4 regions of the Parabacteroides sp. AF17-3 genome follow, and region 1 is predicted to be linked to each of the others. Evidence: riboswitches for the same ligand, from Rfam matches in the RefSeq annotation. Region 1 holds a riboswitch; each other region holds the start of a gene.
What was found. Region 1 has a riboswitch for cobalamin ahead of DWW91_RS13290 (cysteine-rich CWC family protein). Riboswitches for the same ligand answer to the same signal wherever they lie in the genome.
Positions count from the first base shown of each region.

Region 1 (3,163 bases):
CGACTTCATAAAGGATACCGTCAATAGTCAACCGGACTTTGTTCCCATCTTTACTGACCAACGAAACATCCGCAACTCTTTTTCCAATATGTATTTCCATAAATAATAATTATTCAATAGTGCTAATGTGCCGATTATTAAATACGCAGGACTCCTTTTTGTAATCCGAATTCACGCCAGCGGCTGATCGGACGATTGTCGGAAGCCTGACCGGATCTGTTTTCCTCCAGATTGACCAGATAATCTATATAGGCAGCGATCATAGCTATATTTTCAGTCTCTGTTCCACCCTCTTCTACGGGATGTTGCAATTGTCCGGCATTTTTTTCAATAAAAGAAGTATCATACTTTCCCTGCACAAAGTCGGATGTATCCATAATCCGACGTAAGTAACCGATATTCGTTCTCAACCCGGTAATCTTATACTCATGCAATACCCGCCGCATGCGTTCGATCGCATATTGGCGCGTTGTCGCCCAAACGATCAGTTTTCCGATCATCGGGTCGTAATAAACCGGTATTTCATATCCTTCATACACATAACTGTCTACACGGACACCGATGCCGTTCGGCTCTGTCAATTGTTTAATGACACCGGGAGAAGGCATAAAACCGGCTTCTGTATCTTCTGCACAGATACGGCATTCAATGGCATGTCCGCGCTGGACGATCTCCTCCTGGCGGATATGGAGTGGTTCGTTGTTAGCCACCCGAATCTGTTCTTTTACCAGATCGACGCCTAAAACTTCCTCGGTAATCGGATGCTCCACCTGGAGACGCGTATTCATTTCCAGAAAATAAAAATTCCGATGTTTGTCCACCAAAAACTCAATGGTACCAGCACCGGAATAGTTGACAGCTTTTGCCGCAGCAACAGCCTTTTCACCCATATTTTTTCTTAACTCGGGAGTGATGAACGGAGACGGACTTTCCTCCACGATTTTCTGATTACGGCGTTGAACGGAACATTCACGTTCGCAAAGATGGATTACATTCCCGTGATTGTCACCCAATACCTGAAATTCGATATGATGAGGTTCCTCTACGAATTTCTCCAGATAAACTGTGTCGTCACCAAAAGACGATAACGATTCCGAACGGGCAGAATGATAAGCCTCCACCACATCTTCTTCTTTATAGATCAGTCGCATCCCTTTTCCTCCGCCTCCCATAGAGGCTTTCAGCATAACGGGGAAACCGATTTCCTTACATATCCGAACGGCTTCGGCAGCATCCAGCAACGGTTGTTGCGTTCCCGGAACAACCGGCACACCAGCCTCGATCATCCGCTTACGGGCTGATATCTTATCGCCCATCGCCTCCATCGTCTCAGCAGCCGGGCCAATAAAAATAATATTTTCCTCTTTACATCTGCGGGCAAAAGCTGCATTTTCCGAAAGGAAACCATAACCGGGATGAATGGCATCGGCTTTATGAATTTTTGCCGCTTGGATAATCTTTTCAATATCCAGATAACTATCTTTTGATGCAGCAGGCCCTATCAGGCAGGCCTCATCAGCATAAAGTACATGTCGTGCTGCCCGGTCGGCTTCCGAAAAAACAGCCACAGACTGTATTCCCATCTCCCGGCAGGAATGCATCACACGTACGGCGATCTCGCCACGGTTTGCAATTAATATCTTCCGTATCATATCAATGCTTTAAATGTTTATAACGGGGATTCACCTCACAGGCATAGAAATATTTCTTGATCTCATTCAAACAGGAGTTGCACAAACATCCCGGATAATGGACCTTCACATAAGCAAGCTGGAGTTCATCCAATTTCACAGGCACACAATGACAGGCGGATATATCATCTACCCGACAAACAAAAGAGTCCCCACAACGCGGACAATCTTTCTCCATAAATCTGATAAATTTAGAATAAACAATCATTTCGAACCCGTATCCTAACCCACGAGGATATGAGCCTTTAACGAACGGCAGGTCTTCTGACTGACTCCCATCCTGAAGCCTTCCCGACACATGTCAGTGGCATAAGTTGTTTTCAGAATGTTATTAGAGCTTCACAGCAGCGGGACTGTCCGGGATTTACACCCGATTCCCTTTTAATCTGTATTTCCAGAATCAAAAATACAGAACCATTTCGGTGCAAAACTACAAAAATAAAAGACAAAACAATGATATAAAATAAGTTTTTTATACTTTTGCGCCCCGGTTTAGGTTTATCGCCCGTTTTTCAGCCAGCAAAAAGAAACATTCCGGAATAGAATCCGGTTCATATATAAAAAGTACGACATGAGTAGAAATGAATCTTTGCTACCCGTAGCCAAATTCATCGCAGAGTACTCCGCCCATATGATGGGATGCGGGGTACACACATCCCGGGTAGTCCGGAGTTCCAAACGAATAGGAGAAGCATATGGCGCTGATGTTAAAATCAGCATTTTTCAGAAAAATATTATTCTGACGATCTCCGACAATGATACGAAAGAAACATACAGCGAGGTGATCGATATCCCCGCCCTTCCGATAAGTTTCGAGAAGAACGCCAAACTGAGCGCTCTGAGTTGGGAAACGTATGACAAACATTTGTCGCTGGAAGAATTAAAAGATAAATATGAGGAGATTATCGCCAGCCCGCACATCGATCCGCTTTTCGTTCTGATACTGGTAGGTTTTGCCAATGCCTCTTTCTGCCGCCTGTTCGGGGGAGATATTACTTCGATGGGGATTGTCTTTTCTGCGACTATCACCGGTTTTTTCCTGAAACAACAGATGCAGATACGGAAATTCAATCATTACATAATCTTCGTGGTATCGGCCTTTATTGCATCGCTTTGTGCCTCTACAGCGTTGATATTCGACACGACCTCGGACATTGCACTGGCAACGAGCGTCCTGTTCCTGATACCGGGCGTACCGCTGATCAATGGGGTCATCGATATTGTCGAAGGGTATATACTGACCGGTTTTGCCCGGCTGGTCAATGCACTGATGCTGATTATCTGTATCGCGATCGGGCTTTCTTTCACATTAATGATGGTAAAAAATAATTTGATATGATAGTATTGGATATTCTTTTAGACGGACTTTTTGCAGCCATTGCAGGTATTGGTTTCGGTGCGATTTCCGACCCACCTATGCGGGCGTTTCCTTACATTGCCTTGCTGGCTGCCGTAGGCCATGCCTGCCGATT
Region 1 covers NZ_QTMM01000009.1:46,726-49,888, reverse strand. The annotation lists gene DWW91_RS13300 (biotin/lipoyl-containing protein) at 1-100, opposite strand, end outside; gene accC (acetyl-CoA carboxylase biotin carboxylase subunit) at 138-1,652, opposite strand; gene DWW91_RS13290 (cysteine-rich CWC family protein) at 1,654-1,869, opposite strand; cobalamin riboswitch at 1,928-2,125, opposite strand; gene DWW91_RS13285 (threonine/serine exporter ThrE family protein) at 2,263-3,030, shown strand; gene DWW91_RS13280 (threonine/serine exporter family protein) at 3,027-3,163, shown strand, end outside.

Region 2 (3,163 bases), on a different contig from region 1:
CTCTCCCATCTTCCGTCGAAAAACGACTGGTTGTAGGTCAACCCGAGGATATGTTTGGTTAAAACATCATTGGTCGGTTCAAATGTTTCATCAATATCGTCGCGGCGATTGTTTCCGGTACGGTTGAGTAAATAGTTCAGGCTGAAGGAATGATGGCGGTTGATAGTATAATCAACACCTCCGCGGAAAATTGTCAGAGGCCGGTCATAATGACGCATGGATCGTCCGCGACCGTTGATCTCATTACGGGACGACGGGGTAAAACCGCCGTCCCAGTTATAAATACGATAGGCAGTATCAACAGTCAGCGAGCGATCCCAGGTATGGGATAACGATGCACTGGTATTGATCTTATCAAAACGCTTCTGATAACGGGCTGAAATATTCCAAGCACTGCCGCGACGCTCTGCATCTCCGATGACCTTAGTCTGGATAGAACCGGTCTGCAACTCCTTATCTACTTTGGAATAAGAGCCGGAAACAAAGAAAGCATCTGCCCAGGACTTATCGACAAAGCCGGCTTCAAGTTGCCCCAGCAAGGAAAAATAATCATCATGGAACCGTTTGCGGTTGACTTCAATATAGTTACGGCTATCTGCATCCCAGACCTCGACACCTTTCATCATATAATCATTTTTCGAGTAATTGACACCGACAGTCGGTTTCATGATCAATCCAGTCTTCGGCTCTACGAACTGACCATTCAGATCAGCCCGATGCGTGTGAAACGAGCCGATGCCGTAAGAGGCATCGAGATAATTTTTCTTGTCTTGATTGGTGATGATGTTGATAGCTCCTCCCAAAGCATCGGCCCCCAGGCTGGCAGGAACTACTCCTTTATATATCTCGACCCGGTCAATAATATTTACAGGCAAATTGGCCAGTGAAATACCGCTACCTTTTGCATCCAGCGGCATACCGTCAATAAAATATCTCACCGAATTACCCGACAGCCCGTTAATGGAGAGGTCAAAATCGGAACCTACCCCTCCTTCTTCCCTGATCTTGATGCCAGCTGTCCGGTTAACCATTTCGTTCAGGTTCTTCAAGGAACTGATCTGTGGTTTTATATCCAACGCATTGACGGTCAGGGCACCTTCCTTGACCTTCTGTGTTTTCGATTTGCCATACACCTCAACAGTGTTCAGGGTTACGGAATTTTCTTCCATAACGAAATCGAGCGTTTTGTTTCTACGGATATCGAGAATTGTTTTTATTGTATTATAACCCAACAAGGTAATTATAAGAGTATGCTTTCCGGGTTTCAGACTTAGTGAATAGCGCCCCCGGTCGTCGGTATATGTCCCTGCCGTCGTATTTTCGATGGCAACAGTAACCATAGGAAGCGGAGCACCATCTTCTCCCCTCACCTCTCCGGACAGCGTAACCCTGTCTTGCGCCGCAAGACTTACAGGGAACAAACAAATAAACAACAAAAATACATGTATGAAACCTCTCATCCCATCAAAAACATTATATATTAACGACAGGCTTTCGATAAAACAGAATGGACCACATGAACAGTCGGAACTCCCTACCAAATACAGTCAAGTCCTTACTTACATGTTTTTCAGCCTTATTCCTCGAAAGCTTAAAACTACTGATTCTGGCAGGTCTTCTGACTTACTCCATCATTGAACGTCCTTCCCATTCATTGCGAACAGTGGATTGAGTTGTGTTCAACGACTTTGGCGGAGCTTACAGCAGCGGGTCTGTTCAGGATTTTCACCTGATTCCCTTTTCATCACTTTTCCGTAGAACTGGATTTGTGACACCAAAACCGAGGACAAAGGTAAAGATTATTTTTAAACAGTACCCTATTTTTTATAAATGATCGTAGATTTGTATTAATGGAACGAACTATTCTTTACTTTTGTCAGCAGAATATAATTACATAGCAAACATTTAATAATATGAGCAATTCATTCAAGCCGGCAACTTTGTGTGTGCAGGGTGGCTGGCAACCTAAAAAAGGAGAACCTCGCGTTCTGCCTATCTATCAGAGTACTACCTTCAAGTATGAGACCAGCGAACAAATGGCGAAACTGTTCGATCTGGAAGAGAGTGGTTATTTCTATACCCGTCTGCAAAACCCGACCAACGATGCCGTAGCATCCAAGATCGCCGCTTTGGAAGGTGGTGTGGCAGCAATGCTGACTTCATCGGGACAGGCTGCCAACTTCTTTGCCTGTTTCAATATCTGCGAAGCCGGCGACCATATCGTAAGCGCAACCGGTATTTATGGCGGGACATACAATCTGCTGTCCGTTACCCTGAAAAAGCTGGGCATCGAATGTACATTCATCGACCAGGATGCCAGTGAAGAAGAAATCAGCAAAGCGTTCCGCCCGAATACGAAGTTATTGTTCGGCGAAACGATCTCCAACCCGGGAGTGATGGTACTGGATATTGAAAAGTTTGCCCGTATCGCTCACAAACATGGCGTTCCATTGATCGTCGACAATACATTTGCCACACCGATCAACTGCCGCCCATTCGAATGGGGTGCCGATATCGTTACGCATTCTACGACCAAATATATGGACGGACATGCGACTGCCGTCGGAGGTTGTATCGTCGACAGCGGTAACTTCGATTGGGAAGCGCATGCAGACAAATACCCGGGCCTCTGCCAGCCGGATGACTCCTATCATGGCCTGACTTACACAAAGACATTCGGGAAACTGGCATATATCACCAAGGCTACCAGCCAGTTGATGCGTGACCTGGGTTCTATCCAGTCTCCGCAAAATGCTTTCCTGCTGAACCTGGGACTGGAAACATTGCATCTGCGTATGCCGCAGCATTGTAAAAATGCACTGGCCGTAGCTAAATGGCTTCAGAATTGCGACAAGGTAGCCTGGGTAAACTATCCGGATCTGGAAGGAAATAAATATTACGAACTGACAAAGAAATATCTTCCGAACGGTTCATGCGGTGTCCTGTCATTCGGACTGAAAGGCGGACGCGAGGTAGCTATCAAGTTTATGGACAGTTTGAAGCTGGCTGCTATCGTTACTCATGTGGCCGATGCCCGTACTTGTGTGCTTCATCCGGCAAGCCATACGCATCGCCAGTTGACCGACGAACAATTGAAGGAAGCCGGTATCGCTCCGGACCTGATCCGTTTCTCTGTCGGCATCGAAAGTGCGGATGATATCAT
Region 2 covers NZ_QTMM01000012.1:195,121-198,283, forward strand. The annotation lists gene DWW91_RS16855 (TonB-dependent receptor) at 1-1,460, opposite strand, end outside; cobalamin riboswitch at 1,591-1,794, opposite strand; gene DWW91_RS16860 (O-acetylhomoserine aminocarboxypropyltransferase/cysteine synthase family protein) at 1,914-3,163, shown strand, end outside.
Region 2: it holds a riboswitch for cobalamin, as region 1 does, so the genes downstream of both, DWW91_RS16855 (TonB-dependent receptor) here and DWW91_RS13290 (cysteine-rich CWC family protein) in region 1, are expected to answer to the same signal.

Region 3 (3,163 bases), on a different contig from region 1:
TCATTACTGATCTTATAAGCGCGGAAAGTGATGGGACGTGCTGCCGGCATAAAACCGGGTTGCTCGCTCTCATCGTCGGTACCCATCTTTGCTTCCAGCTCTTTACAAGCCTTCTTTACCGAAGGCAGTCCGCCCAGCAAACGGGGAGCCACATCGCTCATCAGCCAGGCAGAACCGGCCGTACCGAAAATATAACAGACAGCATAAGCTACAGGCATCACATTAATCATGGATGTTTTGTCTGCCGCACTCAACCCGCTCTGGTTGATCGTATCTTCCGCTACTCCCAGCACCGCAGAGATCGTCTGCGAACCAGCCAGCAATCCAGCCGCTTCTCCGGCATTGTATCCCATCAGCTTGGCAAGCAAAAAGGGAACAAACAGAGAGAACAAACACATCAGTACGGCAAAAAGCATCTGCGGAAGTCCCTCCTTTTTTAGCCCGCGAAAGAACTGCGGACCAACACTATATCCCACGGCAAAAAGGAACAGAAGAAAGAATACGGATTTAATGGGTGCCCCAATATCGATATGCAACTGTCCAATTAATACACCGACCAGCAATACGCTGGTAACTGTTCCCAAGGAAAATTTACCTATCTTAAATTTACCTATCCAGAAACCGAAAGCCAGTGTCAGAAAGATAGCCAGTTCCGGATAGTGTTTGAGCAAATCAGCAAACCACTCCATATATACAATTATTTGACGTTAATAGTAAGACATATTCCATGTCCGATTTTATTGTGGTAAATGGAACACAATCCATGAGAAAGTTGTTGCGGGAGATTCAATTAAGAGATTATAAAAGCTCCCTTATTTTAAATAAATTTCTATCTTTGTCCCGCTTTGGTGATACGCCAGCCTCCGGTTGTCGTATAAAAGGGAATCCGGTGAGAATCCGGAACAGTGCCCGCTACTGTGAAGCCCGCTATAAAAGGAAAACATGCTTACACCACTGTCCGTGACAAGGATGGGAAGGTCGTTTTCCGGGCAAGTCAGGAAACCTGCCAGACAGACAAATCCGTTCTCCCGGGGCCAGGAGGGCTATTATGAACATAAAACAAATCTCTTTCAATGAAAAAGAAATGTCTGCTGACAGCCTTTCTTGTAGGTTGTTCAATGAGTATGTCTTTTGCACACGGTATGTTGCAGAAGACAGTGACCGATTATATGCTGAAAGCAAAAGGCTATGATAACTTCCATGTCGGAACGATCGAAGGTTATCCCACTTTCGATACGATGCTTGCCAAGCTCAAAGCCAGCGGTGTAAAGAAAGTCATGCTCATGCCTTTCATGTTCGTTGCCGGCGACCATGTCAACAATGATATAGCAGGCGACTGGAAAAAGGAGCTGGGAGACAACGGTTACGAAGTATCCGTCCTGATGGAAGGTCTGGGACAGAATCCCGACATACAGGACATCTTCATCGAACATGCCCGTTTTGCGGCCAAACACAAAATGGTCGATATCATGGATAAAAAGAAGCAATACGCTGCTGGAAAAGACTGACGGACCAAACGCCCATTATCCGTCACAGAGTCACAAATGAAAACCGGCCTCTTTCCTCATACGGGGAAAGGCCGGTTTTTTATATCAATACATTCTTGAAATTCTAATTTACACAACCAGAACTTTTACATTATTAAAGGAGCAATAACAATAGACATTTTATCTATTATCAACTAATTATTTACCATCTTTACTTGCATTTTTATTTATATCAAAATATATACATAAAATGATATTTTGTATACATAACAAACTGGAACATTGTATTTTTTTTGCATATACATTCACATGGAGTGTAAAACAACAACTAAATCCAAACAAAAACATGAAAAGTACGATTAATAACGCGCCTTCTGAAATACCTAACAGTCAGTCATTACATGCAGGCTTTGATCTTCTCATAAAGCCCGAAGGAATAGATTTAACTGAATCTTACCTATATAATAATATGATTTTCTTCATACTGGACGGATCAGTAAAAATATATTCTCCACATACTCAAACGAAGTCCATTGGCGAACCGCATATGCTCTTTCTTAAAGGGCATGAAAAATACACCTATGAAATTACTCCATGTTCGCAAATTCTTGCGTTCACCTTCGATAGTCTGACTATCGATGAGTTATTTCGTTTCCGGGCTCAATATGACCTGTTACCCGAATCCTCGTTTGAATGGATAGAACTAAAGATAATCGAACCTCTCTACAGCTTTTTAAAACTTCTCATCCAGTATCTGGAGAATAATTATTTGAATTACAACTTATATCTTGCCAAAAGAGAGGAACTGTTCTATCTTCTCAAAACAGTCTACCCCAGTAAAGATTTAGGTCATTTTTTCTATCTGCTGGCCAATCACCCGTCTGAGTTCGAAAAACAGGTAGCGGAAAATTATATGAAAGTAAAGAATGTCAAAGAACTGGCCAATCTGATGGGATATGGGATAAACTCCTTCCGGGTCAAATTCAAAGAAAACTTCGGTATTCCTGCCTACCAGTGGTTACTGAATGAAAAGGCGAAACGGATTTTAAAATGCCTGACAACGGAAGGTGAAGATTTCAAAAGTATAATCGACGATTTCGATTTCAGTTCACATTCTCATTTCTATAAGTTCTGTAAAACACAATTCGGACTTACCCCCGAAGAATTAAAGAAGAAACTAAACAGCTGAAAGAATATCAGATTATATATTTTATATGTGATTTTATATATATTCCCCTTCTGCAGCATAGGCTACCTTTGTATTGTTAAAATACAGATTCTTATTAAATTATGATGACCAAATTGTATGTGTTATTATCCCTTGGTAAGGGTGGGGATAATACTTTTGTTGAGGGGAGAATGTCAACTCCCTTAGTCTGTTATATTCTGTCAGGTGTTATTTTACTTGTTGTGTTACTACGAGTATTTTCCTGGCTGCAATACCTGCAACTCAAACGCAAAGCCCGGAAACGTATTTTTAAGAACAAAACCGTCAAAAGTCTACCGGTACGAAATAAATAGATTATCTTTGTGTCTGCATGATTACAACCGAATGTATCAGAATCAATAACTCAAAGCTATAAATGAGCACAGGTAAAATAATCGTAGCCGGTATCGGACCCGGCAGTGAATCAGACATTACTCCCGCAGTGTTATCTGCCATCCGGCAATCAGAC
Region 3 covers NZ_QTMM01000011.1:220,161-223,323, forward strand. The annotation lists gene aspT (aspartate-alanine antiporter) at 1-689, opposite strand, end outside; cobalamin riboswitch at 830-1,026, shown strand; partial or broken gene DWW91_RS16005 (sirohydrochlorin cobaltochelatase) at 1,149-1,508, shown strand; gene DWW91_RS16010 (helix-turn-helix domain-containing protein) at 1,834-2,676, shown strand; gene cobJ (precorrin-3B C(17)-methyltransferase) at 3,071-3,163, shown strand, end outside.
Region 3: it holds a riboswitch for cobalamin, as region 1 does, so the genes downstream of both, DWW91_RS16005 (sirohydrochlorin cobaltochelatase) here and DWW91_RS13290 (cysteine-rich CWC family protein) in region 1, are expected to answer to the same signal.

Region 4 (3,163 bases), on a different contig from region 1:
ATCATGGGTTAAAACAATTGCAGATTGTTTGGGTATTCGAATGTTTTCGAAGATGGGTTCTTCGGAGAGTATGAATAATGTCGGTTGGGATACCACCAAGCAGAAGGAAATCCAGGATCTTCATCATTATGCCATCAGCAACTTGATCCCCAGGGCCGGAGTCTATCAGATGAAGTTACTTGAATCGTTGGCACAATCTGCTTCTATCTATTCACCGGAAGAGACTGAAACTCTTTATAATGAAACGAATAAAAAGATTGAAGAGATCAGCAGTCACATTTCAGGAGTATTAGTGAGTGCACGTGAGTTGTGCAAGTCGGGGCATCAGAACTGGGAATCTGTCCAGTCGCTCCGCTACCATATGAACCGTCTGAACGGTATCATAGAATCCGTATAGTTTTTGCGATACAATAATTGGGATAGTAATTTTTTTATTGTATGATCATCAGTGAGAAATAGGGGAAAGATTTCTCTGCGATGATTTGCCGGTCGGAGGTGTAGTATTCTTTATCCGTCCCTACATTTTCAAAATAATGGAATTGTGTCTGCGGATGCTTGCGAATACATGCATGTACGGCTTCCACACATTGCGACAGTTTCATAATGACGATCACGTATCCGGCATTTATCTTTTCTGACAATTCTTCTGCGGAAGGAGTGCCGGGGATAACAATGATCTGTTCTTCCTGTTTGACAATGTGCAAGCCGGCCAATGCTCCGGCAGCGATGAAGGCGGGGATTCCGGCAATACGCTGAACGTCGATTCCCGTCTCTATAAACTTGTCATATATATACTGGATGGAAGAATAGAAGCCGGCATCGCCTTCGGCTACGATAACGATCTGTCTGCCTTCCGCATAGTTTGCGGCGGCTTCGTTGTAGAGGGCGTCGTAGGCTTTCCAGGCTTCCGTGCGGTCTTTGCTCATGGGAAGCATAAAGCAGCGGATGGCAGTTTCGTTTATTTCCAGTGCACGTACGATATCGGCGGCACGTGAGAGGATTTCACCTTGCCTGTTACGGGTGGCGGGGCAGTAGATAATATCTGCTTTCTGAAGTTGTCGGAGACCTTTCACTGTGATAAGTTCCGGTTCGCCGGGACCTAATGATACGAAACTGATCGGGTAAGTCATTTTATTCTTGTTTTTATTTGGGGTGCAAATGTGCTGAAAATAGTGCAAAGTTGCAAACTTCTTATTACTTTTGCGATCGAAATAGGTTCTGTAAAACTCCTGTTCATGGAGACAGATTAAAAGGGAACCGGGTGGAAATCCCGGACAGTCCACGCTGCTGTAAAACTTCAGTAACATCCCGATAACACCTTTTGCCACTGGCGGAGAGACAGCCTCGCCGGGAAGGCTTTCGGGATGGAAGTAAGTCAGAAGACCTGCCATTTTTCACATAGCGATTGTCCTCGTGGGTTCGGACGGTTTGTGTCGGATAAAAATAATATGAATATGAACAAGTATTTAGCAGGTTGTTGCCTGGTTGCACTATTGGTTACGTCGTGTGCATCGAAAGGAAATCAACAGGAGAAAAAGAATGTTTCTTCACAACAAACGACTATGACGGATAGCCGGGTTCAGGTGACACCAAAGCATGCCGAAGGTTTTCAACTGACCTATAAAGATGATTATATGCTGGTGGATATACATGATCCGCAGAATGAAGAAAGTACGCATTTCCTGTATGCTTTGGTTCCCCGGGGGACGAAGCCGGAAGGGATTCATGCGGATTATACGGTTATCGAAACACCTGTACGTAGTGCTATCTGTATGACTTCCCTGCAATTATCCAATTTCATTAAGTTGGGAGCGGAGGATAAGGTTGTCGGCATTACGAGTACGCGTCATCTGTTTAATAAGACTATCAATAATCAGCTGAAGGAAGGAAAGACGGCAAAGATCGGGATCGAAGGCAACTTCGATAATGAGGTGATCATGAGTATCAATCCCGACCTGATTCTGATCTCACCTTTTAAGCGTGGCGGCTATGAAACAATGAAAGATATCGGTATCCCTCTGATTCCTCATCTGGGATATAAAGAAATGACACCGCTGGGGCAGGCTGAATGGATCAAGTTCGTCGGTTTGTTACTCGGGATAGAGCAGGAAGCCAATGAAAAATTCTCGGCTATAGAGAACCGCTACAACGAGCTGAAAGAGCTGACAGCCGAAGGTAAAGTGCAGAAACGTCCTGTCGTGTTCAGTGGCGAAATACATGGTGGTAACTGGTATGCAGTAGGAGGAAAGAGCTTCCTTGCACAACTTTTCAAAGATGCCGGCGCTGATTACTTTTTGAAAGACGACGATCGCTCCGGCGGTGTGACGCTCGACTTCGAGACCGTCTATAACCAGGCCGACGAAGCCGACTACTGGCGTATCGTAAACAGCTATCCGGGAATATATACTTATAAATCACTGAAAGATCAGGATCCCCGTTATGCAGACTTCCGTGCCTTCAAGGAAAAAGGAGTGATCTATTGCAACATGAGGGAAAAACCTTTTTACGAAAGCATGCCGACCGAGCCGGAAGTGGTGCTGGGCGATTTATTGCATATCTTCCATCCGAATCTACTGCCGGATCATACGCCTGTCTATTATGATTTACTTAAATAAATGGGTACGATGAAGTATTCTAACACTTTCCTGATGTTTGTGATCTTTGTCTCGATCGTCGTGTTGTTGTTTCTGAATCTGGTGTTGGGCTCTGTTTCTATACCCTTCCATTCGGTTTGGAATATCATCTGCGGCAATGGCGACGAACCGGTCACCTGGCAGAATATTATCTGGAAATCACGCTTTCCGCAAGCCTTAACGGCATTAGTCGCCGGAGCCGGATTAGCGATCAGCGGGCTTCAGATGCAAACCGTATTCCGCAATCCGTTGGCCGGCCCCTCTGTATTGGGTATCAGTTCCGGTGCAAGTATGGGAGTTGCCTTCGTTGTTTTACTGAGCGGAAGTCTGGGAGGCGTGGCGTTGAGTAAGCTGGGCTTTATGGGGGAGATTGCCTTATCCATTGCGGCCATAGTCGGTTCCTTGTCTGTCATGGCACTGATCGTTTATGTTTCGCAGAAGGTAAAAGGGAATGTGACGCTATTGATTATCGGTGTGATGATCGGCTATGTGGCGAATGCGGTAATCGGAGTCCTGAAGTTTTTTAGTGT
Region 4 covers NZ_QTMM01000011.1:231,854-235,016, reverse strand. The annotation lists gene DWW91_RS16065 (hypothetical protein) at 1-397, shown strand, start outside; gene cobI (precorrin-2 C(20)-methyltransferase) at 432-1,130, opposite strand; cobalamin riboswitch at 1,197-1,407, shown strand; gene DWW91_RS16055 (ABC transporter substrate-binding protein) at 1,455-2,615, shown strand; gene DWW91_RS16050 (iron ABC transporter permease) at 2,625-3,163, shown strand, end outside.
Region 4: it holds a riboswitch for cobalamin, as region 1 does, so the genes downstream of both, DWW91_RS16055 (ABC transporter substrate-binding protein) here and DWW91_RS13290 (cysteine-rich CWC family protein) in region 1, are expected to answer to the same signal.